DNA from 3 places in the Thalassolituus hydrocarboniclasticus genome. Region 3 is predicted to be linked to each of the others. Evidence: predicted binding sites of a transcription regulator. Region 3 holds the regulator's gene; each other region holds the start of a gene.

Region 1 (10,557 bases), 2.0 Mb from region 3:
CTGGTCATTCTCAATCAGGGCGAAGCGTACATGGTCATCGCCGTATTCGCCAAAGCCAATTCCCGGTGACACAGCCACCTTGGCCTCGGTCAGCAGCTTCTTGCTGAACTCGAGGGAGCCCATTTTACGATAAGCTTCAGGAATTTGCGCCCAGACAAACATGGTGGCTTTCGGCCATTTTACCGGCCAGCCCAGATCATTCAGCCCCTTGCAGAGTACATCCCGGCGGCTGCGGTACATCTCGCAGATATCGCTCACCACCGTCTGATCACCTTCCAGTGCGGCAATCGCTGCCACCTGAATAGGCGTGAATGTACCATAATCGAGGTAGGACTTAATCCTTGCCAGGGCATAAATCAGATCTTTATTGCCACAGCAGAAGCCAACCCGCCAGCCCGGCATGTTGTAGCTCTTCGACAGCGAGTAAAACTCCACCGCAATGTCTTTCGCACCTTCGACCTGCAGAATGGACGGCGGCTGGTAACCGTCAAACACAATATCGGCATAGGCCAGATCCTGCACCACCCAGATTTCATGCTCTTTACACATCGCCACCACCTTCTCGAAGAAGGCTAAATCGACACACTCGGCGGTCGGGTTGCCGGGAAAATTCAGCACCAGCATCTTCGGTCGTGGCCAGGTGGTTTTGATGGCTTTTTCCAGCTCATCGAAGAAATTCACATCCGGCGTCATCGGCACATGGCGGATATCGGCGCCGGCAATAACAAAACCATAAGGGTGAATCGGATAAGACGGATTCGGCACCAGCACGTTATCGCCCGGACCCAGAGTGGCCAGCGCCAGATGCGCCAGTCCTTCCTTCGAGCCGATGGTGGTAATCACCTCAGTTTCCGGATCGAGATCGACATTGAATTTGCGCTTATACCAGCTGGCCATGGCGCGGCGCAGACGCGGAATACCCTTCGACTGGCTGTAGCGATGGGTTCCGCCACGGGTCGCGGTTTCCACCAGCTTATCGACAATGTGTTTTGGCGTGTCCTGATCCGGGTTACCCATCGACATATCGACGATGTCCTCCCCCGCCGCTCGTGCCGCCATCTTCATTTCGCCGATCACATTGAAGACATAAGGAGGCAGGCGCTTAATGCGCGGGAAGTTAGTATCCATAACGGTGTCCTGATTCTCAGGTAATTAAAGGGACATCAAGGCTACTGTATCAACCGCAGGGGAACAACGATCAGTCGGCAGGAATTTGACCGGCACAGTACGTGCGGTAAATCGCATAAAGCTGTGTTAGTGTCAGAACGACAATCTGATTGCAGAAAAACATAAGGAAAAGCAATGGCAAACTTTCTTGTATTAACCGTTATTGCCGACGACAAACCCGGAATTGTTGAACAACTGTCAGCCACCATAGCCCGCAATGGCGGTAACTGGCTGGAAAGCCGTATGGCGCATATGGCAGGAAAATTTGCCGGGATTTTGCGGGTATCTATTGCCGCCGAACAAAGCAACAGCCTGATTGCCGAATTAAGCTCGCTCAGCTCACGCGGTATTCTGGTCAATGCCGAAACCGGCAGCGACAGCGAAGAAAACGACAGCCTCGACCTGACCCTGAATCTGGTCGGCAACGACCGTCCGGGCATCGTCAAAGAAGTGTCTCAGGCACTGGCAAAAATGGGCGTGAACGTACTGGAATTAACCACCGACTGCGGCACCGCCGAAATGTCTGCGGTGCCACTGTTCCGCGCCGAAGCCCTGCTGCGCGTACCACACAGTTTTGATACCGATATTCTGGCCAGTGCACTGGAAGCCATTTCCAATGACCTGATGGTAGAAATCCGTCTGGATTAATACTCCGGAAAGTGCCGTGCTGCACAGCGCTGCAGCACGGCCGGTATAAAAAGCATCAGCCAATAACGGCCTGTCCCAGCAGCCAGGCAGAGTTACCCGCCAGCAGCCACATCATCACTTTAAAAAACACATCGCCATCCATGCGTTTGCTTAACCAGCGACCAAGATAAACACCGGCAAAAGCCACCGGCACCAGAATCACGGTTAACCAGCCGATATCAAAATTCAGCAGCCCCAGCATGCCGTATGGCAATAATTTGATCGCATTCATCAGACCGATCGCGAGGGTTATCTGCGCCAGAAACGATTCCTTATTGAGCTTACCCAGTAAAAAATACGCCTGCAGCGGTGCCGCACCGGCATGAGCAAGAGTACTGCCCAAACCGGCGATGCTGCCCAGTAAACCACCCTGCAACGCCGACGCCTGCGCCGGTTGCTCTTGTCCGGCAGCCGCCATGCGCCGGCCGGCCAGCCAGGGCCAGCGCTTCTGCGCCAGCACCCAGAAACCGATCAGACCAATCAGCGCCTGTACGCCACGTTCGCTGACCACGCCCAGTAATAAGGTGCCCGCCGTGATGCCCAGCAGAATACCGGGCAACAGGGGCTTCACCAGCGCGAACGACAGGTAACGGCGGTAGACGCGCAGGGTCATAATGTCCATCAGCAGCAGAATCGGCAGCAGAATACCGATGGCCTGCTCACCGCCGATAAAAGGCGCCATCATCGGCACTGCCACCACACCGATACCACCACCAAAACCGGATTTGGCAATGCCGGTTAACAACACGCCGAGCACGGCAATCGCAACAAAGGTCAGATCCACAAAACTATCCCGTCAGGCGGAGCCTTATCTGTACCCTCAGATCCGGCGCCGGTTAAGGTAAATCGAACAACAAGGCCTCCGCCTGGCTGTCAGCGCTGAAGGTCAGCGCCTGTTCATGGCTGATACTCACGCCGTCACCGGCATGTAATATCAGCGTGTCATCGCCGGCCTGCAGTTGCAGCGGGCCGTTAATGGCATGCACATAATAGCGGCGCACCGGGTTCAGTATCTGCTCTGCGCTTTCTGCAGTCAGGCGCACGTGCAGCAGCTGCGCGTCCTGGCGGATACTGAGCGTGCCGTCGCGTCCGTCCGGCGTAATCACCGGCTGAATGGCCCGCTGGCGGGGAAAGCGCTTCTGCTGATAACCCGGCTCGGTATTCTGCTCATTGGGCTGAATCCAGATCTGCAGAAAATGCAGCGACTGGTCTGTCGCCGGATTAAATTCGCTGTGCATCACACCGCTGCCGGCCGACATCAGCTGAAACTCACCGGCCGGCAAATGCTCAACGTTGCCCATCGAGTCACGGTGAGCAATGGTGCCGTCCAGCACATAGCTGATGATTTCCATATTGCGGTGGCCGTGGGTATCGAAGCCTGCGCCCGGGGCAACCCGGTCGTCGTTGATAACCCGTAAAGCAGACACCCCCATATGCTGAGGGTCGTAATACTGGCCAAAAGAAAACGTATGCGAGCTGTTGAGCCAGCCAAAATTGGCCCGGCCACGTTCGCTGGCTGCGCGTAAGATTAACATGGTTCGCTCTCCTTCCGGGGTTATGGATGCAACACTCTTTTTCAGTGTCGCCGTAAAGCAGACACAGACTTCCGCCGAAGGCTGTGAAATACTGCTGCGCTTTTTTTGCTAAGCCTTTTTTCATGGCAAGCCGGTATGTATCCGGCAGCCCTACTGCCTGCGGGCCAGCGGTTTATTGTGTCTTCTACTTCCGAATCCGTATCCACAGACGATCAGCATCACGCCCAGCTGTTGCGCGCCGACCTGATTCTGCTTGGCGTTACCCTGCTGGCTGCTGTCAGCTGGATGTTTTCCAAAGAGGCGTTAAACGAATTTCCGCCGTTGCTGTTTATGGCCTGCCGCTTTAGCGCCGCCGGTCTGCTGCTGGCGATTCCCGGCCGCCGTGCGCTGGCCGCCTTACAGGCCCACGAATGGCGCGCTTCGGCCCTGGTCGGCCTGTTTTTCGGTGCCGCCATGAGCTTCTGGATCATGGGGCTGTTTAATGCTCACACCCTCGGCGAAGGCGCCTTTATTACCAGTCTGGCGGTGGTGCTGGTGCCTTTTATCAGCTGGCTGCTGTTCCGCGAGCGGCCGGCGAAAAGCATCTGGATTGCCCTGCCGCTGGCCATCGGCGGGCTGGCGCTGCTGTCGTTACGTCATGGTTTTACCCCTGACCCCGGCCAGCTGTTTTTCTTTGCCGCCGCCCTGCTTTTGTCACTCACCTTTATTCTCAACGGCCGTGCCGCGGCGCGTATTTCGGCACTGGCCCTGAGCGCTATCCAGCTGGTGCTGGTCGGCGTTGTGTCTTTTACCCTGTCGGCCATGTTTGAAGACTGGCCCGATACTTTTACCCCAACCATGTGGCTGTGGCTGATTCTGAGCGTGACCGTCGGCACCGCCGCACGCTTTCTGCTGCAGACCTATGCTCAGGGTCTGGCGTCACCCAGCCATGCTGCAGTGATTATGGTGCTGGAGCCGGTCTGGACCGCCATCATCGCCGCCTTCTGGTTTACCGAACGGATGGAAACAGCGCAGATTCTCGGCTGTACCCTGATTCTGCTGGCACTGCTGGCTAACCGCTGGAGTGCCATCAGCCGCTGGCTGAAGCGCTGAAGCGGGCGCACTGCCCGCTTTACCGGCCCGCTTTTCCCAACTTGTTTAGCAATTAATTACTCAGATCGTGCAGCTTACCCGGACGGCCATCCAGCACCGTCACTTCGCTCGCTGCCAGACGCGGCTTACGTGGCCAGTTACCGTCTTTGGCGTAACCCAGAGTCACCATCATGGCAACGCTGTAGCGCTCAGCAATGTTGAACACTTCTTTCGCTTTCGCGGTATCGAAGCCGATCATCGGCCCGGTGGCCATGCCCTTACCGGCCGCGGCCGTCATCAGGTTCATGGTCGCCATGCTGGCTGAGCGCAGTGCTTCATCGTGGGCTGCGGCTTTGTTATCGCCGTAGGCACCGTTTACCGCGCTGACAAAATAGTCGCGCACGCCTTCGTTGTAGATACCGGCATCGACACCACGCTGGGCGATATCCGGCATACGCTCATGGCCCTGTTCGTCAGCCAGCACCAGAATAACCACCGGCGCATCGGCCACTTTCTGCTGACCGTAGGCGATGTCTTTTAAGGTTTCTTTCGCCGCCTGATCGGTGACCACCAGATAGCGGGTATGCTGAATGTTAAAGGCCGTTGGCGCATGCTGGGCGTAATCCAGCAGCTCCAGTACTTCCGCCGTGCTGATGGCACGTTCGGTATCAAAGTAGTTCACAGAAGTACGCTGGCTCAGGGCATCAAATACGTTCATGGCGGCATCCTTAAATCGGGTATCGGTTCGGGTATTGGTTGTGGTGTTAGGGCTGTTAAGCAATGAGTGCAGTTTAAGTTCGCTTTATTCGATTAAAAATCTCATAATTTAACGCATAGCTTTCGATATTTACGAAAAGGTATTCAGCAATGAAAACAACCCTCGAACAGTGGCGCATGTTTAAAGCGGTGGTTGACCATGGCGGCTACGCTCAGGCGGCCGAGGCCATCTTCAAGAGTCAGTCGACCATCAGCTATGGCGTACACAAACTGCAGGAACAACTGGGCGTACAGCTTTTGGAAGTAGAAGGGCGCAAAGCGGTACTGACCGAGCACGGCCGTATTCTGTTACAGCGTGCCGAACAGTTGCTCGATCAGGCAGAGAATATCGATCAGGTTGCCAGCTCGCTTAATCAGGGCGTCGAGCCTGTTGTGCGTGCGGCCATCGACACTATTTACCCCAACGATGTGTTGTTTGATGTGTTTGAAGCTTTCTCGGCCGAGTACCCAGATACCCGTCTGGAGCTGGAAGAATTTGTGCTCAGTGGCGGCAACGAAATGCTGCTCGAAGACAGCATCGATATTCTGATTACCCCACAACTGCCCAGTGGCTGGAACGGCGAGCACGTACACCGCTCCTGCTTTCTGCCGGTCACCAGCCCGCAGCATCCGTTGCAACATCTGGGGCGCGAGGTCACCTACGATGACCTTACCGCTCACCGGCAGGTGGTGCTGCGCGACAGCAGCCGTAAACGCCGCAGCGAAGGTGGCTGGCTCGGTGCCCATCAGCGCTGGACCGTGACCCATACCAGCACCCGACTGAATATTGTCCGTCGCGGTCTGGGCTTTGCCTGGCTGCCGGAACTGCTGATTGCCGACGACCTGAAAAGCGGGGCCTTGCAGGTGATTCCCTTTGCTCAGGATGCGCGGCGCTACGTCGACCTTTATCTGGTGATGGCCCATGAAGAAAGCGCCGGCCCCGCCACCCGCGCCCTCGCCCGTCTGTTAGCCAACACTGATACCGGCTGCAAGGCTGCGCATAAAGCAGAAACCGAATAAGCGCCCCAGAATGCAGCGACCATCTGTTCAGCTAATCATCTGTGCACCCTTTTGGGGTGCAACTGACAGCAAAATCAGCAACTTAACACTCGCCAGCCTGCCGGATGCTGCAATTTTCAGGCTCCGGCAAAACTGGTACAGCCCTTGCTGAACCCTGATCAGTAACAGGAGATACTCGGCAACCGAATCCGGTTGGGATTCACAGAAATAGGTGGCTAGGGTTCCGGTTCTTTGCTGAAAAAGAACGTCTGGTCCGAGAGCAACCGACCTCAGCGTATTCACAGCGCAGGTTACACGGCGGGACAAAAGCCCGGGAGACCCACACGCGAATGCCAGCATCTGGCCGTTTCGCGCTGAGTTCTCCTGCCGTCTGATTTATGTGGATATCAAAGAGGAAGTCCTATGAAGCCGTTAAAACGTCTGCTCACCGCCAGCCTGGTCACCCTGGCCGCCCTTACCCCATTACACGCTCAGGCCAAAGACAGTTTCCGTCTGGCCTGGTCTATCTATGTTGGCTGGATGCCGTGGGATTACGCCGACAAGGCCGGCATCGTAAAAAAATGGGCCGATAAATACGGCATCGAGATCGAAGTGGTGCAGATCAACGATTACGTTGAATCCATCAACCAGTTTACCGCCGGTGAATTCGACGCCTGCGTAATGACCAATATGGATGCCCTGACCATTCCGGCCGCCAGCGGCGTCGACACCACCGCCTTAATCGTCGGTGACTTCTCCAACGGCAACGACGCTGTGATTCTGAAAGAAGGCACAAGCCTGAAAGACATCAAAGGCCTGCCGGTGAATCTGGTGGAGCTGTCGGTTTCCCATTATCTGCTGGCACGTGGTCTGGAAAGCGTAGGCATGAGCGAAAAAGACGTATCGGTGATCAACACCTCCGACGCCGATATGGTGGCGGCTTATGGCACCGGTGATGTTAAAGCCGTGGTCACCTGGAACCCGCTGGTGAGCGAAATTCTGGCGCAGCCAAACGCAACCTCCGTGTTTAATTCCTCACAGATTCCGGGTGAAATTATCGACACCACCATGGTCAACAGCGAAACCCTGGCCGCTAACCCTGCCTTCGCCAAAGCCCTGACCGGCGCCTGGTACGAAACCATGAGCATCATGGCGAAAGACGACGCCGAAGGTAAAAAAGCACGCAGCATGATGGCCGAAGCCTCAGGCACCGACCTGGCCGGTTACGATGCTCAGCTGGCCGCCACCAAAATGTTCTACGACGCACAAAAAGCCGTGGAATTTGTGAACAGCGCCGAGCTGCCAAAAACCATGGAATACGTGGCGAAATTCTCCTTCGACCACGGTCTGCTGGGTGATGGCGCCGCCGATGCCGGCTTTATCGGCATGGCCTTCCCGAATGGCAAAACCTTTGGCGATAAAGGTAATGTGAAACTGCGCTTTACCGACAGCTATATGAAGATGGCGGCTGAAGGAAAGCTGTGATGCCCGGCCATTGAGTATCAGGCGCTGCGCGGCAGAGTTTGCTGCCGCAGCGTTTTTAAGCCGTACCGCAGCCATCGCGGCCAGCGGCAAAAATCGCTACAATGCTGCCCTTTCTTTGAATAACCCGTAGCGAATTGTCATGACCGCACAGAATCCCCGCAAAATCCTCGTCACCAGCGCCCTGCCCTATGCCAATGGTTCCATTCACCTCGGCCACCTGCTGGAATACATTCAGACTGATATCTGGGTTCGGTTCCAGAAACTGCGTGGCAACGAATGCCACTATGTTTGCGCCGACGACGCCCACGGCACCGCCATCATGCTGCGCGCCGAAAAAGAAGGTATCAGCCCGGAAGAGCAGATTGCGCGGGTAAAGGCCGAGCACGAAGCGGATTTCGCCGGTTTCCAGATTGCGTTCGACAACTTCCACAGCACCCACAGCGAAGAAAACCGCCTGCTGTCAGAAGAAATCTACAAAGCCTGCCGTGACAAAGGCCATATCGCCATCCGCAGCATCAAGCAGCTGTACGATCCGGTTAAAGAGCTGTTTCTGGCCGACCGTTATATCAAAGGCGAGTGCCCTAAGTGTGGCGCCGCCGACCAGTACGGCGACAACTGCGAAGCCTGTGGCGCAACCTACACCCCAGCCGAGCTGAAAAACCCGTTCTCGGTTATTTCCGGTGCTACCCCGGTCGAAAAAGAATCTGAGCACTACTTCTTTAAACTGCCCGATTTTCAGGAATTTCTGCAGCAGTGGACCCGTTCCGGCACCCTGCAGGATGAAGTGGCCAACAAACTGGCCGAGTGGCTGGATTCCGGTCTGCAGGAGTGGGATATCTCCCGTGATGCGCCGTATTTCGGCTTCGAAATTCCGGATGCACCGAACAAGTTTTTCTACGTCTGGCTGGATGCCCCTATCGGTTATATGGCCAGCTTTAAAAACCTGTGTGACAAGCGCGGTGACCTCGACTTTAACGAGTACTGGAAAAAAGATTCCACCACCGAGCTGTATCACTTTATCGGTAAAGACATTATTAACTTCCATGCGCTGTTCTGGCCTTCCATGCTGAGCGCCGCGGAATACCGCACACCAACGGCGGTCAATGCTCACGGTTTCGTGACCGTGAACGGTTCTAAAATGTCGAAGTCGCGCGGTACCTTTATTAAGGCGCGTACTTTCCTGAATCATTTAAACCCGACCTATCTGCGTTACTACTTTGCCGCCAAACTGAGCTCCAGCGTCGATGATTTCGATTTAAATCTGGAAGATTTCGTGCAGCGCGTAAACGCCGATCTGGTCAACAAGCTGGTGAACATCGCCTCGCGTACCGGCAACTTTATTGCCAAAGCATCCGGCGAACTGAGCGCCACCTGCGCTGAACCGGAAATGTTGCAGCAATTTATTGATGCCGGCGACCAGATTGCCAGCCATTACGAAAAACGCGAATTTGGCCGCGCGATGAAAGACATCATGGCGTTGGCCGACCGTGCTAACGAATACATTCAGGAAAAAGCCCCGTGGGCAATGAATAAAGAAGAAGGCCGCCAGCAGGAAGTGCAGGAGGTCTGTTCCGTAGCCCTTAACCTGTTCCGTCAGCTGGTGACGTATCTGGCACCGGTACTGCCGGAAATTGCCGACAAAACCAAAGCATTCCTGAATCTGGACAGCCTTGACTGGGAAGCACGCCGCGAGATTCTGCTGAGCCACAAAATCAATAAATTCCAGCCGATGCTGGCCCGTGCTGAAATGGATAAAGTAACCGCCATTCTGGAAGAAACCAAAACCGAGCTGGCCAAAGAAAACGGTGAAGCTCCGGCGGCGGATAACAGTGCCGATAAAACCGCTGCGAAAAACGCCGAGAAAAAGGCCGATAAAAAAGCGAAGAATAAAGGACCAGAGCTGCGTGAAGACGGTAACGAAGTGATTGCCGACACCATCGAGTTCCCGGATTTCGCCAAAGTCGACCTGCGTATTGCCCGTATCGTTAAAGCCGAACATGTCGAAGGTGCAGAAAAACTGCTGCAGCTGACGCTGGATATCGGCAACGGCGAAACCCGCAACGTATTCTCCGGTATTAAATCGGCCTACAACCCGGAAGACCTGAACGGCAAGCTCACCGTGATGGTTGCCAACCTGGCGCCACGTAAAATGAAATTCGGCATGTCCGAAGGCATGGTACTGGCCGCAGGCCCGGGCGGTGAAGATATTTTCCTGCTCGAACCACACGACGGCGCCCAGCCGGGTATGCGCGTGATGTAAAAAAGCAGAAACATAAAAGCCGGGGTTTTACCCCGGCTTTTTATTGAGCGACTCTAGCGCTAAACCCGGCTTAACAGGCCTGTCACACTATTCACCACAGGGAAGATTAACAACATTCGTATTAATATCGTTTTCCAGCTCAACCCAGAAGTTAATACTCCATGCCTCGCGCTTCTTTCGAATAATATAAGATTTACCCTTTTCGGCTAAAAACTTCAAACAGCGTTCAGATTTAACCTTCCCCTGATAAAACCCTACGTCAATCTCAGTCAGGCCAGGTTCAATATAAGCACTTTCATAATAACCGTTAAAAAACCCACCGATAGAAACACCATCAACCGCATTAATATAAAGTTTCTCATCAAGCCCCTGAAAAATACCATGATCACGCTCTGAATCTGCTTTTAAATATACGGCATCTTCTTTCGCAAGCCCCGGAGGTGAATAAGCAGAATCAGCGATACATCCCAACAAAAATCCGGTTAAAAAAAACACACCCAACAACTTCATTCTTCACAGATCCTTTGATATTGCTAACGCCCGATTCAGCAGAATACTTTCCAATACTTATCAATTCAGTCACAGAGCATCAAGCAG
Region 2 (10,557 bases), 1.5 Mb from region 3:
GAGAGATGACGATGGAACTTTTTCAGAAAAAGCGTCTTTTGCAGGCGATGGTTATTGCTACGGCCGCGAGCCTGGCAGCCTGTGGTGGTGATGATGGTTCTAATGGTGACACCGGGGCTGATGGCGTAAACGGCAGCCCGGCCTTTATGAAGTTTGTAGGCGTTGCCGCACCGGCCACCGATGCCGAAAAGCGTGAAATTACAGTTTCACAAGCCATTGTAAACGGCAAAATTTATGCCGGTGAATATAACGTACTGGCACGCTCAGGTGATGTTATTTCTGGCGTTGCATTTGGTCAGCTGGTCAATAAAGCGGGTACTGTTCTGACTGAAGACGATGGTTCAGTCCGTATTTCTGATTCCAACGAATTTACTTCTCTGCTGCCAATTGGCAATAAACTGTATTCTGTTTCTCAGTTTGAAGATCGCCCTGGTGCCATGTTCCTGATGGAGCTGAATCAGGATAAAGACAACGGCAAGCTGAGCGTTGCTAACTTAACTCAGATTGATCAATCAGGCATTGATGGTGGCTGGGTTCACTGTGCCGGTTCTGTTACTCCATGGACTACTCATCTGGCGTCAGAGGAATATGAACCGGATGCTAAAAAACAGCCAACCAGTGCTGAAGCTGCTCTGAGCAGTTATTCTGCTTCTATGCTCGACTACTATGCTGAAGCGAGCGAATGGAACCCATACTTCTACGGCTGGAATATTGAAGTAACTGTTGCGGAAAATGCTGCTGTTACTACTGAAAAACATTATGCAATGGGGCGTCTGGCATACGAACTGGCTTATGTAATGCCTGATTCAAAAACAACCTATATGACTGATGATGGTACTAACGTTGGTCTGTATATGTTTGTGGCTGATACCGCCGGTGATCTGAGTGCTGGTACTACTTACGCTGCTAAATGGAACCAGACAGATTCTACCGGTATTGGTGCAGCTGATCTGACCTGGATCAGTCTGGGTCATGCTACCAATGCTGAAATCAGCGATTATGTGCACGGTACCAATGGTAAAACCAAGGTTACCTTTAACGACATCTTTGATTCAGAAGATCCGGTTGGCAATGCGTGTAGCGCAGGATTTACGTCGATCAATGCCAATGGTGTTGGCCAGGAGTGTCTGAAAGTTAAAGCCGGTATGGAAAAAGTAGCTTCGCGTCTGGAAACCCGTCGCTATGCAGCCATGTTGGGTGCAACCACTGAATTCCGTAAAGAAGAAGGGATTACCTACGACAGCAAGCGTCACAAAATGTACGTAGGTATGTCCAACGTTACTAAAGGCATGCTGGCTGGTACTTCCGGTGATGTCGGTGGCCCGGATCATATTCAGCTGGATGAAGAAAACAAATGTGGCGCGGTCTATCAGATGGACCTTGGTCCTGACTCTGCAATCGGCTCCAATTACGTGGCTCACAACATGTATGGCCTGGTCGCCGGACGTCCGGTCAGTATTGCTGACCCACAGGTTGCTGGTTTTGAAGCCAAAAACAGCTGCCATATTGATGGCATCGCCGAGCCGGATAACGTTACCTATATCTCAGGTTATGACATGCTGATCATCGGTGAAGATGCAGGTACTACACACCAGAATGATGCTTTGTGGGCTTATGATTTTGCTTCAGAGAAAAAACTGACCCGCATTCTGACCACCCCGTATGGCTCAGAAACCACCTCTCCATACTGGTATCCGAACATCAATGGCTGGTCTTATCTGACGACAGTTGTTCAGCATCCATATGTTGAGACAGACGACGATAAAGATACCGGTTCAGGTGAAGCCCGTGCTTACACCGGTTACGTTGGGCCTTTCCCGGCTGTAAACGTACAGTAATATTTGATATTTAACATCAGGGGCAGCTACGGCTGCCCTTTTTTGTTTCTGGTAGGTTTATGAAAACACACTCATTGTTGTTGGTTGGCGGGTTTACCCTGTTTTTATCTGGTTGTTTTACATCGTCTGATGGTGAGCGATCAATGATGTCGGCGGATGATTCCGCTGCGGCTAATAAAACCAACCCGGTTGCCACTGGCTATACCTTCGGCACACTGGTTGATCTTACTGCTGATGCTACGGATAATCCTGTGGCTTACATTCCGCCACAATGTTATACCGACCCGGTTTCTGAACAGGGAGTTCAGAATCCTTGTTATGCGTGTCATACCGAAAGTAAACGACCGAATTATCTTAATGATACCGATGTTCAGGTCGGCTATAACTTCCCTGAAACAGGGCTGAAAAACAACTGGGATAATCTGTTTAAAGATCGCACAGACGATATTGCTAACGTTTCAGATCAGGAGATTATTAATTACGTCAGAGAAGATAACTACTTCTCTGATAATGGCGGTATTATCCTGGCTGCCAAACTGAACAACCTGCCAAAAGAATGGGACCGTAATAAAAACGGCCGTTGGGATGGTTATATCCCTGATGCATATTTTTCTTTTGATGAACAGGGTTTTGATGTCTCGCCGGCAGGTGAATATACCGGCTGGCGAGTATTTGCCTATTACCCGTTTCTGGGAACTTTTATGCCAACGAACGGTTCGACGGATGATGTGATGATCCGGCTTCCGGAAGCTTTTCGCCGTAATAAAGACGGAGAATTTGATCTGCTGGCTTACAGAATTAACTTTGCCATTGTCGAATCACTGATAAAGGAAAAAGATATTCCGATCGAAAAAACTGACGAAACGTTATATGGCGTTGATCTGGATAAAAATGGAACCTTGTCTAAGGCGACATACATTAAGTATGACTGGGCGCCAAAAGAAAACCGTATGATGAGTTATGTTGGTCAGGCTAAGGAGCTTCTGGAGCAGGGTGACATTCATCTGGCAGCACGCTTATACCCTGAAGGTACTGAGTTTCTTCATACTGTACGCTACCTGGACGTTAACAATGGCAAAGTTGTCATGGCCAGACGCATGAAAGAAGTGCGTTACTCCAGAAAGAACTCCTGGAGAAACTACTATCAGTTACGCAGTATTGTTAATGATGAAATTAAAGAACGTCACGACTTTCCATGGCGTACTAAAGTTGCTCTGGGAAATATGGAGTCCGGATTAACGGTTGCTCAGGGATGGACATATCAGGGTTTTATTGAGGATGATGCCGGTCAGTTACGTCCTCAGACCTACGAAGAAACGTATTTCTGTACCGGATGTCACGGTTATATCGGCGCATCGAATGACACTACTATTTCATTTTTCCGTAAGTTTGATCATGGAAGTTTCCGCAATGGCTGGTATCACTGGCTGGAAAAAGGACTCGAAGGTGTCGCTGATCCCATGCGTGAGGATGGGCGCGGCGAGTATGCTTATTATCTTGAGCAAAACCCAAGCGGTAATGAATTCCGTGATAATAAAGAAGTCCTGAATAAGTTCTTTAATGACGACCGAAGCCCTAAGTTACAGGAATTTGAAAAACTGTCTGAGAATATCGGTCACTTGCTTTTGCCGGAGCCAGAACGTGCCCTGATGCTTAATAAGGCTTATCAGGTGGTCGTCAAAGAGCAAAGTTATAAGTTGGGCCGGGATGCCATTGTTAAACCGGTAAAAACAGTACATAAATCGGTTGAGGTTGAACAGAATACGGGTATCAAAGAGATTCTCAGCTACTATTGATAATAAAAGAAGCGGCTGATCATCAGCCGCTTTTTTCTTTCAGCGGGCCACGATTTCGTAGCACGGGGTATATTCGCCGCTGATTTTCATCCGTCCATGTTTTACCATCGCGGTTAACAGCACATCCATCCCTTCCAAAATGCTTTTATCTCCCTGTATCTGATACGGCCCATGCTCCTGTACACGGGTTATGCCCACTTCTTTCACGTTACCGGCGACAATACCGGAAAATGCCCGGCGCAGATTAGCAGCCAGTTCATGGCCGGGCAGTGATTTGCTCAGACACAGGTTGCTCATGGCTTCATGGGTCGGATCAAACGGCAGCTGAAAATCTTCAGCAATGGTCAGAGCCCAGTTGAAAAAATAAGCATCGTTACTGGATTGACGATATTGTTCAACCTCTGCAATACCCGCCTTCATTGCCCGCGCTACCGCTTCTGCATCCTGAATAATAATCTGATAACGCTGCTGCGCCTGAGCACCAAGTGCCGTACCAATAAAGCGGTCAATGGCACGCAGATAATCTTCTGTTTCTTTGGGGCCGGTAATGACAATCGGAAACGGAATCTGCTGATTATCCGGATGTGATAATACCCCCAGTAAGTACAGGATTTCCTCTGCGGTTCCGGGGCCGCCGGGAAATATTACAATGCCATGGGCAAGACGGATAAAGGCTTCAAGGCGTTTTTCAATGTCCGGCAGAATTACCAGTTCATTGACGATCGGGTTCGGGGCTTCGGTCGCAATAATGCCCGGTTCAGTAATGCCGATATAGCGACCATCACGGTTGTGCTGCTTGGCATGACCGATCGCACAACCCTTCATTGGCCCCTTCATTGCGCCCGGACCGCAACCGGTACCGACATCGAGACCACGCAATCCCAGCTGGTAGCCTACATCTTTTGTGTACTGATATTCATTGCGCGGGATGGAGTGTCCTCCCCAGCAGATGGCCAGATTCGGTAGTCGGTCCGGTTTAAGCACATTGGCATTACGCAGCAGGTGGAAAACGGCATTGGTAATGTCTTCACCGTTATTCAGATCAAAGCGGTGTGCTTTAAGAATCGATTCCTGCGCATAGAGTACATCGCGCAGAACGGAGAATAGTTGTTCGCGCACGCCGCGGATAATTTCGCCATCAACAAAGGCACTCTGTGGCGGGTTTTTCAGGCTGAGAACAATGCCGCGGTCTTCCTGCTGGACCTGGATGTTAAAGTTTCGGAATTCTTCTTTAAGTTCCAGATAGTTGTCTGACTGACTGCCCGCGCTGAGTACGGCATAGCAGCAGCGCCGTACCAGTTCATGAATTTCGCTTCCGACTTCCCGTAATTGCTGTATTTCGTAGCGTGATAAAACGCGCAGATGGGTTTTAGGGTGAATCAGTTCATAGTGTTTTGTCATGCTGTCTCCTTACCTCCGCCTGATATCTACGCCCAGAGTTCCATTGGGCCGTAATGGCGGAGTAATTTCAGAATATCGGTGCGGGTAATAATGCCGCAAAGGATTTGATTATCATCGATAACGGGCAGTGCGCCGATGTTATATTCAAAAAGAATGTTACTTGTCTGGCGGATATCCGTGTTTTTCATCACACAGATAACCGGATGAATGGCATAGTCCAGAATATTATTTTCCCAGATGTCGCCGAGACTGGTTGAGTGAGTATTCTGTTGCATCAGGGCAAGCATCAGGTCGCGGTCAGAAACAATGGCCTGCACTTTATTGTCTTTGTCTACGACTGGCAGGTGATGGTAACCAGTGTCTGCAAGTTTGTTCCAGGCATCCTGAACATTCTTATCGGGCGTGAGGGTTGCCACCGGTGTATTCATAATGTCGGCTGCAAAGGCGATGGATTCCGGTGTTTTTTGCGGATGAGCGTAATGCTCCAGAACCAGCTGAGCCTGGCGCTCGGCAGGAGACTGAGCATCCCCCGGCTTAATCTTTTGCACTGCCGATGAAGCGGCAGTTGCTTTTATCCGGTTTTTATCCGGCCGCAAAGGGGTTTCAACCCGGATGCCCATATCGAATACGATTAATGACATTACTTTTGACCGTGATCCCTGATACCTATCTGCAATATAGCAGTGCGTCTGTTGTTCTGTCAGCCTGCAGCTGGTGCGTATTCATTTTCTGTTGCACTTTCATGGTGCCGGCCAGAAGGCTTAAGCAGGCTGCCGCCCTGTTTTCTGCACCTTTTACCGCACAGTGATTGGCACAGGCTTTGCTGATCAGTGTATGTGGAAATAACGCGTAACGCTGATTGCGGATACGCTGAACCTGAGCAGCAGGCGGTAATGTTATGAAGTGGATGATGTGGGTCGTTTTAAGCAGTCTCAGTATTCCTGCTTTGGCAGGAGAGACCGCAGCGCAAGGCAGTATTGATACCCTGTGGGTCGTAATGGCGGCAGCTCTGGTTTTTTTTATGCAGGCAGGTTTTGCGCTGCTTGAAAGTGGAATGTCACGGGCTAAAAATGCCGTCAATGTGATGATGAAAAACTACATGGATGTTTGCCTTGGAAGTCTTATTTTCTGGCTGGTTGGCTATGGGTTGATGTTTGGCGAGAACTTTACCGGTTTTTTTGGTGCCAGTCATTTTGCACTTTTTAATACATCATCAGAAAGCCAATCCTGGGATTATACCGTGCTGTTATTCCAGATTATGTTTGCCGCAACTGCAGTTACTATCTGTAGCGGGGCTATGGCAGAGCGGACAAAATACGATGCCTATCTGATCGCAACCTGTGTAATTACTGCATTTATTTATCCGGTATTTGGCAGCTGGGTATGGGGTGGCATGTACGGTGGTTCAGGCTGGCTGGCTGAGCTGGGTTTTATTGATTTTGCCGGATCGACCGTTGTTCATTCCGTGGGGGCCTGGTGCGCATTGGCAGGCATTATCGTGCTGGGAGCACGTACCGGACGTTTTGATCGCACCACCGGTGCTGCGCGGAGTATTCCGGGCCATAATCTTTCGCTGGTTGCTTTGGGTGGTTTTATTCTGTGGCTGGGTTGGTTCGGCTTTAATGGTGGCAGTACGCTGGCAGCCAGTCCGGAAATCGGCCTGATTGTACTTAATACTCAGTTAGCTGCAGCGGCTGGTGCAACGGGAGCCTTGCTGTTCAGTCGTATAACCAGACGTCCGGTGCTGTTAACTTCAACAATTAATGGCAGCATTGCCGGCCTGGTTGGTATTACGGCAGGCTGTGCATCAATGACACCTGAGTTTGCTGCACTTACTGGTCTTATTGCCGGAGCAATCTCTGTCTATGGTGCTGGCTGGCTTGAACGGCGGGGACTGGATGATGTGGTCGGGGCCATACCGGTTCATGGTTTTGCCGGTGCCTGGGGAACCCTGGCTGCCGGACTTTTCCTGAAAGATAATATGTTTGATTTATCGCAGATTGCCGTTCAGCTGGTTGGTATTTTCTCGGCCTTTTTCTGGGCGTTTCCACTATCGCTTATTCTGTTTTTCCTGATTGATCGTGTGATCGGGTTGCGCGCCAGTACTCAGCATGAACAACAGGGGCTTGATTTTACCGAGCATGATGAAGTGGGTTATCCGGAGTTTCATCAGAACGTTACTTATCATCGTGAATTATGAGTAGCTGCGCATGACTATGACGATTGAACAGAAAAGACGGGCTGTATTTACTGTGCTTAATGCCACTCTGGAAGGCGATGGTTTATGGCGGGCAATGTGGCGCTGGCAAAATAATTATGCCCAAAAGTCTCAGTTTGAATTAAACGGATTTTTATCCGACTGCCGCGATATACCTGAGGTGGCTGAAAACCGGGCAAACTTATACCGGCAGCTGATCGGGGTTCTGATGGATGGTAGTGCCCAGCTACAGCCTGATCCTATGGAAGACATGCTGAAATTTCAGTCAGATCAGGCGCAGAGTAACAGTCTGGATAGAATGGAATTGTTTCAGCAGCAGGACTGGACGCAAGTCTACGATGTCGTACTGACAACCTTGTTCGGGCAACTGCGTTCGGATACTGCGCGGGTTGTTAAGCGTTATGCGATGGAACAGTCTCTGCGGCATAGCATTTCGCAGGATCTGGCTTATGCCTTTAATTTGTGGGGGGATGAACGGCATCCGCTGAATCTCAGCGCAGTGGGCCTGACTGACTTAAAACGTCTGCTGAATTTTATTTATATTGGTGTTTGTGAATGTCTGGGGCCGGTCGACGCCGACCGGATTCTGAGTCAGAGTATTCGTTCAGCGGCAGAGAGTAACTCTGATCCGGCAACCGATCCGCGCCAGCTTCTGGAAAAATAATGCAATCTGATCAGCTGGCAGCAATGCTGCTCAGCTGATCGAGCATGTTATGGGTGTAACGCATGACCAGAAAGGGTACCAGCTTGGCTTCGGTGTCGGTGGCGGATTTTTCGACAAACAACCACTGGCTGCGGATGCGGCGTAGCGCAGCCTGCCCCTTTGTGCCAAGAGTTTTACTGTCAATGCTGTCAAGACCACGGGCAAATTGCTGGCAGAGCTGGTCGATATCCTGATTGTTGCTGAGTGGGGCACCCATTGAAGAGGCTGCACGCTCCAGATAACGTTCAGTAATTCCCAGCAGCAGCCGTTTCTGGCTGCGGGTCCAGCCTTCAATCGCAGATACTGAGAACTCGCCGCTCTGGCGCAGGGCATCGCCGATTTTTTCCAGTTCACTGATCATGGCATTGGAAGCATCACGCATCATGGCCACGACCTGCAGCTCCGGGAAGTCATTCACTTCAATTTCATGAATATTCTGCTGCATCAGGGTCCGGAATTTCTGCCAGTGGCTGTCGATATTTTGCTGGGGGTTACTGCCGTTGTTCAGCTGAATATTCTGCAGCTCATTACTGACGCTTAGTTGCTGCTCGTTAACCAGCAGCAGGTGACGGTTCAGCTCGTTCAGCAGCTGTTGATTACCTTCATCAGCCTGCAGGTGGTAATAGCGCAGCAGCAGGGTTTTGACGCCGACACTGAGATCGAAAACATTCTGTTCCAGAGAATTACTGCTGGCCTGTGCTGAAAAGCCGACAAACAGGGTGAGAATCAGGGATCTAAGGAGTAACATAGGCGTCTCTCCGATACTTATTATTGTTTTTTAGTTGGCTTCAGTTGATCACTTCCCCCGCGCAGGTGCAATAGCCTTTCGGGCCAGAGTGGCAGCTGTATGAGCCAGTAGTGGATTTCTATGGAACGAGTATACCGATTAACGATTTCCTGCCCGGACCGGGTGGGCATTGTGGCTAAAGTAGGCCAGTTCTTTTCCGGACACGGTGGCTGGATTGTTGAGGCAAACCATTATTCTGACCCGGTTACCGGGCGCTTTTTTATGCGTCACTGTATCCGTGCCGATTCGCTGCCCTTTGATCTGGCAACACTGAAAGCAGAGTTTGCACCGATTGCCGAAGAGTTCGATATGGACTGGCAGGTAAACGACTCCGGTGCGCCGAAGAAAGTGATCCTGATGGCGAGTAAAGAAAGCCACTGTCTGGTGGATCTGCTGCACCGCTGGCACAGCAAAGAGCTGATCTGCGATATCCCCTGCGTTATTTCCAACCACGATACTCTGCGTTCGCTGGTTGAGTGGCACGGTATCCCGTTCTTCCATGTGCCGGTTGATCCGGCAAACAAGGCTGAGCACTTTGCCCGGGTTAACGCCATCGTCGAAGAGCATAAGGCCGATACCATTGTGCTTGCGCGCTATATGCAGATTATTCCGCCGGAACTCTGTGAGCGTTACCACGGCCAGGTAATCAATATTCACCACAGCTTCCTGCCATCTTTCGTTGGTGCCAAGCCTTACCATCAGGCAGCAGAGCGGGGCGTGAAGCTGATTGGTGCGACCTGTCACTATGTAACCTCAGAGCTGGATGCCGGCCCGATTATTGATCAGGACGTGATCCGCATCAGCCATAACGATACCGTGGAAGATATGGTGCGTCTGGGTAAGGATGTAGAGAAGATGGTGCTGGCGCGCGGTGTGCGCAGCCATCTGGAAGACCGGGTGTTGCTGCATGGTAACAAGACCATCGTCTTCTGAGCTATCTGCGTTGGCATAGCTTTGTTAAAAACAGGCCAAAGAATACTCACTTAGCATTTGTAAGCTCCGTTTCTTTGGCCTGTTTTTGCCGCGCTCTGCCGGCCTCGATAACGCTCAGTTATTGATACTCCGTTAAGAGCAATGGAAGCCTGTTCGAAATGCTCAATTACTTCAGTAAACTCCGCTTTCTCAAAGATTTTCGCCTTGTGCTGGCTGCCTTGCCAACGCTTCAGTCTTCCGACATCCGACATCCGACATCCGACATCCGACATCCGACATCCGACATCCGACATCCGACATCCGACATCCGACATCGACATCCTCTCGACGTTCGGCTCAAAAAAAAGGGAGATACCTCGCGGTATCTCCCTTTTTTATTGCGTCAGGCGCAAGCCATAACGCTATGGTGATTACACCAGTTCGATAGCAACCGCTGTCGCTTCACCGCCACCGATACACAGTGCGGCAACACCTTTCTTACCACCGGTGTTTTTCAGTGCGTTCATCAGAGTAACGATCAGACGTGAACCGGTAGAGCCAACCGGGTGGCCCTGAGCACAGGCGCCGCCGTAGATGTTCACTTTATTGATATCCAGCTTCAGTTCATCGATAGGCATCATGGCAACCATGGCGAAGGCTTCGTTGATCTCAAACAGATCCACGTCGTCTTTGCTCCAGCCGGCTTTGGCCAGTACTTTCTCAATTGCGCCAACTGGTGCAACGGTGAACTCAGACGGATGCTGAGACTGGGTGCTGTGGGCAACGATGCGTGCCAGCGGCGTTACGCCTTTGGCTGCGGCTGCAGATTCGCTCATCAGCACCAGAGCAGAGGCACCGTCTGAAATAGAAGAAGCATTAGCGGCGGTGATGGTACCGTCTTT
Region 3 (10,557 bases):
CATCGTGAATGCCAGCAGCAATGCCTATCAGGGGATTCCGGCGTTCAGTGATGTCAGCGGCAAGCTGCATCTGCAGCCGCAGGGCGGTCTGGTGCAGGTGGACGGTGATGACCTTAGTGTCCACCTTGCCGATATTTACAGCCAGCCCTGGACGCTGCAGCACCTGTCAGCGCGCTTCTACTGGGCGATCAAACCCGATTTTTATCAGCTGCAGCTGCGTGGTCTGAAAGCCGCTCTGCAGGACAATGACTCGGCGGCGGCATGGCCTGTCAGTGGAGAACTGGCGGTGAATCTGCCGCGCAGTCACAGCGCCACCGAATCTACCCTGAGCCTGCTGTTTGGTTTGCCGCAGGCGCCGGCCAGTCTGCGCGCGCAACTGGTGCCTGACGTTCTTGATGAAGCCGTCCGCGACTGGCTCGATCAGTCGATTGTGGCCGGAGATTTCCGCGATGCCGCTTTCCTGCTGCACGGTAACCCTGAGCACGAACATCCGCACAACAGCCTGACCACTCAGCTGTATCTGGAAGTGGAAGATGCCGAACTGAAATACATGCCGGACTGGCCGGCGATGACGGCCATGAAAGGGCGACTGATGATGGATGCCCCGGCGCTGGATGTCTGGCTGGAGCAGGGCAAGACACTGGGGGGCGAGCTGGTACCGCATTCCGGTCGTATACGCCTGCGTCCGGGACGTGATGGCCACACCGGATTGTCGGTGGCCGGTCGTCTGCGCGGGGACAGCAGTGAAGCACTGCGTTACTTCACCGAAACGCCATTACAGGGCGTGGTGAACAATGCCTTTGACCACTGGCAGGCCAGTGGTCCGATGACGGCCAATATGCTGCTGGAAATGCCGCTGGGCGCTGAGCACACCGAACCTGAAATCAAACTGGAAGTGGAACTGAGCGACAACCAGCTGCGTCTGGACGACCTCAATATCGATCTGGCTAACCTTAAAGGCCGGCTGCGCTATAACAGTCAGGTTGGTCTGCTGTCCGACTGGCTCGAAGGCGATGTCTTCGGCGGTCACTTTAATGCCGGCATCGAATCGGTCGGCCGCCCCGGCGGCTTCGATATGGTGCTGAGTGCCAATGGTGATGCCCACTGGGATCGTTTTAAGCAGTGGATGCCACTGTTTTTGCTGGACCCGGTCAGTGGTGCCCTCGACTACAACGCCCGTCTGACCGTTGGCGCTCAGGGGGTGGTATTCAATCTGGATTCTAACCTGCAGGGCACGGCCATTGATCTGCCTTATCCGCTCGGCAAAAGCGCCGATGAGGCGGCACGGCCGGTGCAGATGCGGGTCGAGCCGGGTACAGAAACGCGGATTAACCTGAACTACGACAACCTGCTGCGTGCTGCACTGGCACTGGATGCCGATGGCCTGAACCGGGGTCAGGTATATCTCGGTGGCTCGGAGCCTTTCCTGCCGAGTGACAAAGGTGTGGTGGTGCGTGGCCATCTGAGTGAATCCATTGTTGCCGCTGACTGGTGGGACAGCTGGCAGCATCTGTCAGGCCTGCTGGCGGCAGAAAGCAAGGCGCAGAAAAGCGCTGCGGCGGCCAAAGATGAGGTGAGTGCGCACAGTAACAACCCACTGCGCAGCATTAATCTGACGCTGGGCGGCGTGGATGCCTGGGGAACGGCGATGGGGCCAACCCATATTATTGCTGCCCAGCAGTGGGACGAATGGGACTTTGATGTCGACAGCACGCTGGTCAAAGGCAAGATCCGTATGTTGCCGGGCAATGAGCCGATTCAGATGACGCTCGATTATATTCACCTGCCGGCGGACGAAGAGGAACCGGGCAATCTGGCGACGCTGGATGGCAGTCAGGATGAGGTGACCGTGGTTGCTGATAAACCAGATCCGCTGGCCGAACTCGATCCGGCGGTTTTTCCGCCAATGGATATGGAGTTGGCGGAGCTGTATGTCGGCAGCCGCAACTTTGGCCGCTGGAAGGTCAGCAGCCGGCCACAGGCTGATGGTATGCAGATCATCCTGCACGACAGCGATATGAAAGGCATGACCTTTAGCGGGGATGTCTACTGGCTGAAACAGAACGGCCAGCATCAGACCCGCCTCGATACATTGCAGATCAGCAGCAATGACCTTGGCCGGGTGCAGCGCGCCTTCCGTCAGGAAGCCGCGATTGAAGGTAAGGATATGCGCTCGACCCTGCAGCTGAGCTGGCAGGGCTCGCCACTGGCCTACAACAACAAAACCCTCAATGGTCTGGCCAGCTTCCGTGTGAAAGACGGCAATATGGCTGCCGAAGGTGCCGGAGCGTTAAAAGCCTTTGGTGCGCTGAACTTTAATTCGGTCGCCCGCCGCCTGAAGCTCGACTTCTCCGATCTGTATCAGTCCGGGGTGGCCTTCGACACACTGAAAGGCAAGGCGCGGATTGAGAATGGCCTGCTGACCCTGACCGAGCCGCTGAGCATGGATGGTCCGGGGGGGAAATTCCTGACCTCAGGCAGCACCGATCTGAATACCCAGACGCTGGATATGAAGCTGGCGGTGACCTTCCCGGTATCCAGTACGCTGCCGATGGTGGCACTGCTGGCCGGTCTGGCGCCACCGGTTGCGGCCTCGATCTACGTTACCGAGAAACTGATCGGCGATGAGCTGGCGCGCTTCACCAGTGCCAGTTACGACCTGAAAGGCACCTGGGAAAAACCGGATCTTAAGATCAATCAGGCCTTTGACGATAAAGTCGACGGTAAGAAAAGCCGCAGCCTGCTGGAACGCTTCAAGAGTATTTTCTATATCTTCGGCGGAGGCGACGACGACTGATGGCTAGCGTCGCGGTGATTCAGTTCAGCAGCCAGACACAGATTGAGCACAATCTGGCACAGGCCTATGACCTGCTGCAGCAGGCAGCGGCACAGGGGGCGGTGCTGGCGCTGCTACCGGAAATGTTCCTCACGCTGGATGGTAAGCAGTACAACGCCATTGCTGCAGATCCGCAGTATGTACAGCGTCTGGCCGGCTGGGCGCAGGAGCTGAAACTCTGGCTGGTGGCCGGTGCGGTGCCGATGCCATGTCCGGACGGCGATCCGCGGGTGCGTTCGGCCTGTCTGGTGTTTAACAGCGAAGGCGAACAGGTTGCCCGCTACGACAAGATTCATCTGTTTGATGTCGATGTTGGCGATGCCCACGGCAGTTACCGTGAATCAGAACGCTTTGCACCCGGGGATGAGGTGGTGCTGGTGGATACACCGGCCGGCCGACTGGGGCTGGTGATCTGTTACGACCTGCGCTTTCCGGGGTTGTTTCAGCGTCTGCGCGAGCAGGGCGCGGAGCTGATTTCTGTGCCCGCGGCCTTTACCTACACCACCGGTACCGCGCACTGGCAAACACTGCTGCGTGCCCGCGCGATTGAAACCCAGTGCTATGTGCTGGCCGCGAACCAGTGTGGCTGGCATGACGATAAACGCCGTACCTATGGTCATTCGCAGATTATTGATGCCTGGGGAACGGTAATGACCGAGCTGGAAGAAGAGGCCGGTGTGGCGCTGGCGGAGATTGATCTGCCGCAGCTGGCGGAGGTACGCAAAAAAATGCCGGTGACTCAGCACCGGCGTTTCTGAACGGATGGCCGTTAGTCGGCCATCTGCTCCTTGATAAACTGAAACAGCTTTTTATATGAAGTGCCGGGCTTCGGTGGTTCGCTGCTCATTTCTTTCTGGGCGTTACGCACCAGATTACGCAGCTGCTGGCGGTCCACCGCCGGAAACTCTTCGATAAAAGCATTCAGTCCGTTACTGTCGCTGACCAGACGGGTACGCCACAATTCCTGCTGACGGATGCGGCGGCCATAGGCTTCGCTGGATGGATCAAACAGGTCGAGCTTGGCCTGAATCGCATCCCGGTCTTCATCACCAACCAGACGGCCAATGTACTGCATATGACGGCGCTTGGCTTCGTGCTGCTTCAGCCTGGCGTTTTCCACCAGAGCGTTATACAGGGTTTCGCTGATCGGTAATTCTTTCAGCTTGGCAGTGCTCAGCTCGGTCAGACGTTTGCCCAGTTCTTGCCAGCGCTCTGCTTCGCGCTTCATTTCGGACTTACTGACGTATTCGATCTCGTCGTCCGGGTAATCAGATTCGTTCATCAGGGGTACTTTAAATGCAGGTTACAGATAGAACAGGGTAGCTAACCCCAGGAAAGATAGAAAGCCGATCACGTCGGTGACGGTGGTCAGCACCACGCTGCCAGCCAGGGCGGGATCGATGCCACGGGCTTTGAGCAGCAGTGGCAGACTGGCGCCGGCCATCGCCGCCACCATCAGATTGATGATAATGGCCGCGCCGATAATCAGGGCGATAGCCGGGTCACGGAACCAGGCGTATGTAATTAAGGCGATAACCACAGCCCAGAGTACGCCGTTAATGGCGGCAACCATAATTTCGCGGTTAAACAGCCAGCGGAAGTTACTGCCGCTGAGATGGCCAAGCGCCTGACCGCGGATAACCAGAGTCAGCACCTGACTGCCGGCAATGCCGCCCATGCTAGCGACAATCGGCATTAAAACCGCAAGGGCCACAACCTGCTCGATGGTTTTATCAAACAGGCCGATAACGGCAGAGGCGGCCAGCGCGGTGAGCAGATTAATACCCAGCCAGACGGCGCGGCGACGGCTGGTTTTCAGCGTCGGGGCGAAGGTATCTTCCTCGTCATCCAGACCGGCCATACTCATCAGCGAGTGGTCCGCGGTTTCGCGGATAACGTCAACCACGTCATCGATGGTGATACGGCCGAGCAGCATACCGGCGGCATCAACCACCGGCGCCGATACCAGATCGTGGCGTTCGAACAGTTTGGCAACTTCACTTTCGTGCTGGGTTGCCTGAATAACCCGCGCGTCGGTGCTCATCACTTCACGCACAGTCTGTTGCGGGTCGCTGACCAGCAGTTTGCTGATCGCCAGCGTACCGATAAATTCGTTCTGGCGGTTAACCACCAACAGGTTATCGGTCATGGCGGGCAGGGATTTGTGGCGGCGCAGGTAGCGCAGGACAACCTCAAGGGTGATATCCGGACGGATGGTCACGGTATCGGTGTTCATCAGACCACCGGCACTGTCTTCCGGATAGCCCAGTACGGCTTCGAGACGGGCGCGGTCCTGATGGTCCATCGACTCCAGAACTTCCTGAGTCACACGCTCAGGCAGCTGCTGCAGCATGTCGGCCACGTCATCGGTGTCGAGGTCGGCGGTCAGATCGACAACTTCTTCCGCACTCATGTCGCTCAGGAAGTGGCTTTGCAGCTCTTCGCTGAGGTTCTGCATGACCTCGCCTTCGAGTTCCTTATCGACCAGTTCCCACAGCAGTTTACGGGCTTTAGGCGGAGAGGATTCGATCAGGTGGGCGATATCAACCGGAGCCAGACCCGAATTCAGGATGCGCTTGACCTGCGCCAGCGCACCACTTTCCAGCGCGGCGGTCAGGCTGTGTAACTTGGCTTTAGCCTTTTCGGTTTGCTGTGCCATGAGTCAAGCTCGGTTCGGGGGATGGTTGAATGCTCAGATTCTAGCCTGATTAGGCCTCTGATACCACGAAACTACTCGCAGAATTCCGTCTAGAAGATTGTTTTACCGGGCTATTCTTCTTCGTCAAAACGGCGGTTGATCAGATCCACCAGAGCTGCCAGTGCGTGTTCGGCATCCTGGCCTTCGGCATGAATATGAATATTGGTGCCTTTGCTGGCGGCCAGCATCATCACCGCCATAATGCTTTTGCCGTCGACCATGCGGTCGGGGTAACCGACTTTGATCTGGCAGGAATAAGCAGCGGCTGTGGAAACCAGCTTGGCAGCCGCTCGCGCATGCAGACCGAGCTTATTGATGATGGTGATTTCGGTGCTGGTCATCCGTTCTGATCCTGATGAATATCGGCGCTGCCCAGCTCGCGGTGGCGAACCTGAACATTGCTGTAATGATGGCAGAATTCTGCCTTAAGTTGTTCTGCCAGGTAAACGGAGCGATGCTGCCCGCCGGTGCAGCCGATGGCAATGGTCATATAGCTGCGGTTGGCATCGACAAAGGCCGGCAGCCAGCGCTGAATAAAGCCACTGATGTCCTGTTGCATCTGGCTGACCTGCGGTTCCTGAGCGAGGAAATTCCTGATTTCCGGGTCGCGTCCGGTAAAAGCGCGCAGTGCCGGGTCCCAGTATGGATTCGGCAGGTTGCGCACGTCGAATACATAATCGGCATCAATCGGGATGCCGTGCTTGAAGCCGAATGACTCGAACAGGATGGCTATGTCGTTGCTGGTTTTATCCGCCACCCGCAGTTTGATCAGGCTGCGCAGCTCATGCACGGACATGTTGGTGGTATCCAGTGTCAGATCGGCAAGGTTGGCGATGGGTTCCAGCAGCAGGCGCTCTTTATCGATGGCTTCGGCCAGAGATGTGCTTTTGCTGGTCAGTGGGTGCTTACGCCGGGTAGAGCTGAAGCGCTGCAACAGCACTTCTTCGCTGGCGTCGAGATAGACCACATCCAATTGGTATTCTGCACTGGGTAACTGATGCAGAACTTCGTGAATATTATCGAAGGCATGGGGCAGATTGCGGGCATCGACGCTGACCGCGACTTTGGCCAGCTTTTCTTCAATTTCAGTCTGTCTGGCCAGAGCCGGTAACAGGGCGACCGGCAGATTGTCGATGCAGTAGAAACCAAGGTCTTCCAGAACGTGGAGAGCACTGGACTTGCCCGAGCCGGACCGGCCACTGATCACTACTAAACGCATTGCTGTGCTCCTCCATTGGCCGTTGGGCTGATGTCAGCCCGGTTGTCCGCTCAGTGCCCGCTGATAAAACCGTTGCGCATCCGGCGCTTTGCGCAGTGCCTCGCGGTAGGCCGGCTCGCTGAAGTTGCGTGCCAGCATGGCCAGCACCTGCAGGTGCTGTTCAGTGGCTTCTTCGGGAACCAGCAGAGCAAACACCAGATCGACCGGCTTACGGTCAATGGCGTCGTAATCCACCGGTTCCACCAGACGCAGCAGTACGCCCATGGCCTGGTCGCACTGCTTCAGGCGGCAGTGGGGAATGGCGATACCCTCGCCAATCCCGGTGCTGCCAAGGCGTTCCCGGCCGAGTAATCGCTCGTAAATATCGTCGGCGGAGCTGTCGCTGAGTTGCTCAGCGATAAAACCTGCCAGGTACTCCAGTAATTTCTTCTTACTGGACACCGGTGCGTCAATCAGGGTGCGTTCCGGTGTGAGGATATCCTCGATGCGAATGTCCATTAATCAGCCTTGTCCGTGTTGCCGCGCCACCAGTTTTTCTTTGTGCTTCAGAACCTGACGGTCGAGCTTGTCTGTCATCTGGTCGATGGCCGCATACATATCATCGTGCTCGGCGCTGGCGTGCAAGTCAGCACCACTGACGTGAATGGTGGCTTCAGCAATCATGCGCTCTTTAATAACGGTCAGGGTTACCTGGCCGTTGGTGATGTTGTCAAAGTGGCGTCCCAGCTTGGACATTTTTTCGTCTACGTACACTTGCAGAGATTCGGTAACGTCAACGTGGTGACCGCTGATATTGATCTTCATGTCCAGACTCCTTGTTGCTGGCTGTTGTTTTTAAATCAATTGTTTACGTTCATTTGAAGGCGGAATCATCATGGCTTCACGGTATTTGGCCACCGTGCGCCGTGCGACCTGAATGCCTTTTTCGCCCAGCACTGCGGCGATTTTGTTGTCGCTCAGCGGCTTGCGCGCATTTTCTTCGGCAATCAGTTTTTTAATCATGGCACGGATTGCGGTAGAGGAACATTCGCCACCGCCATCGGTGCTGACATGGCTGGAGAAAAAGTACTTCAGCTCGAAGATACCGCGCGGGGTGTGCATGTATTTCTGGGTGGTTACCCGGGAAATGGTGGATTCATGCATACCAACGGCTTCGGCGATATCGTGCAGAACCAGCGGCTTCATCGCTTCCTCGCCCTGTTCGAAGAATTCGATCTGATATTCGACGATTTTGGTGGCCACTTTCAGCAGGGTTTCATTGCGGCTTTGCAGGCTTTTGATAAACCAGCGCGCTTCCTGCAGGTGATCGCGCAGGAAAGCGTTATCGGTGCTGTTATCGGAGCGGCGGACCAGTGAGGCGTAGTCAGCATTCACTCGCAGCTTGGGGGCGATTTCCGGATTCAGTTCAACCCGCCATTCGTCACGGATGTTGCGTACCAGTACGTCGGGCACTACGTACTCGGCCTGCTCGGCACTGATACCGGCACCCGGCTTGGGATTGAGTTCTTTGATCAGGCGCAGTACTGCTTTGAGGTCATCTTCGCGCAGCTTGGTTTTGCGCATCAGCGTTGGGTAATCTTTGCTGCCCAGCAACTCGATATAGTCGCGGATAACCATTTTGGCTTCGTTCAGCCATGGGGTCTCTGCCGGCAGTTGCTGCAGTTGCAGCAGCAGGCATTCACGTAGGTCGCGGGCGAACGCGCCTGCGGGATCAAACTGTTGCAGGCGGTGCAGCACGGCCATCACTTCGTCTTCTTCGACGTCCAGTGCGGGGTCCATGCTTTCCAGAATATCTTCAACGGTGGTATGCAGGTAGCCGTCGTCATCCACGCCATCAATCAGCATCAGGGCAATTTCGCGGTCGGTGTCCGACATCGGAGTCAGGTTAAGCTGCCACAGCAGATGGTCCTGCAGATCTTCGGTGCTGGCATGACGTGAGTCGTAGTCGAAATCGTCGTCGATGGCATTACTGCTGCTGCCGGAGGCAACGCTGGCGGTGGTCTGGTAGGTGTCTTCCCACTGACTGTCGACCGGCAGGTCGTCGGGTAGCTGTTCCTGTGACCACTGTTCGTCCAGCTCTGGGGTGTCGTTATGGCTGTCGTCCTGACTGCTGACTTCGTGGCTGGTGCTGGTGTCGTGATCGCTGTTGCGGGACAGGTCGGGCAGGTCATCGTGCTCGTGTTCTTCGACTTCGAGCATCGGATTGGAATCGAGGGCTTCCTGAATCTCCTGCTGCAGGTCGAGGGTAGACAGCTGAAGCAGGCGGATGGCTTGTTGCAACTGAGGGGTCATGGTCAGGTGCTGACCCATCTTTAACTGAAGAGACGCTTTCATAAAAGTTCAGTAATCACTCAGTATCGGCATAGTCTGTGCATTATACGCCAAGCGGTAAACCTTGGAATCTTTTGTGCATCTTCCTTTGCGCTGAATCATCAGGCGCTTCTCTGCTGCCTGAGAGGCCATCACAGGCGGAAGTCCTCGCCCAGATATACCTTGCGCACCTGCTCGCTGGCCAATACCTGTTCAGCGGTGCCTTCGGCGATGATGTGGCCCCCTCCGACAATATAGGCTTTCTCACAGATAGCCAGAGTTTCCCGTACGTTGTGGTCGGTAATCAGTACGCCGATGCCACGCGCCTTGAGTTGTCGGATGATGTCCATGATGTCAGCTACAGAAATCGGGTCAACCCCGGCGAAGGGTTCATCGAGCAGAATAAAGGACGGTTCAGCCGCCAGCGCGCGGGCAATCTCGACCCGGCGTCTTTCACCACCGGACAGCGCCATGCCAAGGCTGTTGCGGATATGCTGAATATGGAACTCATTCAGCAGCTCTTCCAGCTTTTCCAGGCGCTGTGCGCGGTTGAGGTCTTTGCGGGTTTCGAGAATGGCGAGGATGTTATCGGCTACGCTCAGCTTGCGGAAAATGGAGGCTTCCTGTGGCAGATAGCCGATGCCTTTCTGCGCCCGGCCGTGCATCGGCAGATGGCTGATGTCTTCGTCGTCAATTCTGATGCGGCCCTTGTCGGCCTGTACCAGGTTCACAATCATGTAGAAACAGGTGGTTTTGCCGGCGCCGTTGGGCCCCAGCAGGCCGACGATTTGCCCGCTTTGCACTGACATGGATACGTCTTTCACCACCTCCCGGCCGTTATAACTTTTGGCCAGATTTTCGGCTTTCAGGGTTTTCATGGTTATTCCTGTGCTGGCTTGCTGTCAGTGCCGGTTGCCGGTTCGGCCGGAGCCTGTGGCTGAATCACAACTTTAATCCGTTGTTTGTCGTTTTCGTTGCCGCCCTGGGCAGAGGTGCTGGTGCCGCCACTGGCGCTGACGGTTTCTTTGGTCATGTCATAGAGAATGCGCTCACCACTGAACAGGTTGCCGTCCTGTTCCAGCCGGGCATTGCCCTGAATGGTGATTTCCCGCAGCTGGGCAAAGTAATCAATGCGCTGACCGTGGGCTTTGGTCAGTGGTTTACCGGGATTGATCTGTTGCTGATAGCGTGCGGGTTGCTTCGCTGTTCCTTCGGCAATGGCTTTTTCCAGCGCATTGCCGGAGCGGATAATCAGCAGGCGCTCCGATTCAATACGCATCGTTCCCTGAGTAAGCACGACGTTGCCCTGATAAATGACCACTCCGGCTTTACGGTCCAGCTCGGCGTGGTCAGAAAGAATGGTCATTTCCTGCTGCCAGTCATCGGGTAACGCGCTCGTAACCGACGTGCAGCACAGTAACAGCAGGCCGGCCAGAAAGTGGTAATTATTGCGGAACATAGCGGGTATCCACCTGTGATTTGAATTCCATGCGC

What was found. The regulator sigma-54, encoded in region 3, starts transcription at its own class of promoters, with help from an activator protein. The targets are predictions, from matches to a motif close to TGGCACNNNNNTTGCTNT.
Region 1: a site for sigma-54 is predicted at 6,370-6,387, ahead of HUF19_RS12245 (putative urea ABC transporter substrate-binding protein). Genes of this name have one in related genera too.
Region 2: a site for sigma-54 is predicted at 5,845-5,862, ahead of HUF19_RS14455 (ammonium transporter). Genes of this name have one in related genera too.

The regions. Positions count from the first base shown of each region.
Region 1 is NZ_CP054475.1:2,733,119-2,743,675, forward strand. Features, by position in the region: gene alaC (alanine transaminase) at 1-1,128, opposite strand, end outside; gene HUF19_RS12215 (glycine cleavage system transcriptional repressor) at 1,303-1,815, shown strand; gene HUF19_RS12220 (sulfite exporter TauE/SafE family protein) at 1,871-2,638, opposite strand; gene HUF19_RS12225 (pirin family protein) at 2,691-3,389, opposite strand; gene HUF19_RS12230 (DMT family transporter) at 3,567-4,481, shown strand; gene HUF19_RS12235 (nitroreductase family protein) at 4,534-5,178, opposite strand; gene HUF19_RS12240 (LysR family transcriptional regulator) at 5,328-6,236, shown strand; guanidine-I (ykkC/yxkD leader) riboswitch at 6,441-6,555, shown strand; gene HUF19_RS12245 (putative urea ABC transporter substrate-binding protein) at 6,639-7,700, shown strand; gene metG (methionine--tRNA ligase) at 7,840-9,960, shown strand; gene HUF19_RS12255 (hypothetical protein) at 10,048-10,470, opposite strand.
Region 2 is NZ_CP054475.1:3,234,311-3,244,867, reverse strand. Features, by position in the region: gene HUF19_RS14475 (PhoX family protein) at 12-1,838, shown strand; gene HUF19_RS14470 (Aq_1262 family (lipo)protein) at 1,913-3,634, shown strand; gene ppnN (nucleotide 5'-monophosphate nucleosidase PpnN) at 3,674-5,035, opposite strand; gene HUF19_RS14460 (CBS domain-containing protein) at 5,062-5,676, opposite strand; gene HUF19_RS14455 (ammonium transporter) at 5,934-7,235, shown strand; gene HUF19_RS14450 (hypothetical protein) at 7,246-7,917, shown strand; gene HUF19_RS14445 (hypothetical protein) at 7,928-8,704, opposite strand; gene purU (formyltetrahydrofolate deformylase) at 8,825-9,676, shown strand; gene HUF19_RS14435 (thiolase family protein) at 10,087-10,557, opposite strand, start outside.
Region 3 is NZ_CP054475.1:619,247-629,803, forward strand. Features, by position in the region: gene HUF19_RS02605 (YhdP family protein) at 1-2,797, shown strand, start outside; gene HUF19_RS02610 (carbon-nitrogen hydrolase family protein) at 2,797-3,594, shown strand; gene yjgA (ribosome biogenesis factor YjgA) at 3,606-4,118, opposite strand; gene mgtE (magnesium transporter) at 4,140-5,495, opposite strand; gene HUF19_RS02625 (HPr family phosphocarrier protein) at 5,606-5,875, opposite strand; gene rapZ (RNase adapter RapZ) at 5,872-6,753, opposite strand; gene ptsN (PTS IIA-like nitrogen regulatory protein PtsN) at 6,787-7,251, opposite strand; gene hpf (ribosome hibernation-promoting factor, HPF/YfiA family) at 7,255-7,557, opposite strand; gene HUF19_RS02645 (RNA polymerase factor sigma-54) at 7,588-9,087, opposite strand; gene lptB (LPS export ABC transporter ATP-binding protein) at 9,216-9,941, opposite strand; gene lptA (lipopolysaccharide transport periplasmic protein LptA) at 9,944-10,522, opposite strand; gene lptC (LPS export ABC transporter periplasmic protein LptC) at 10,509-10,557, opposite strand, start outside.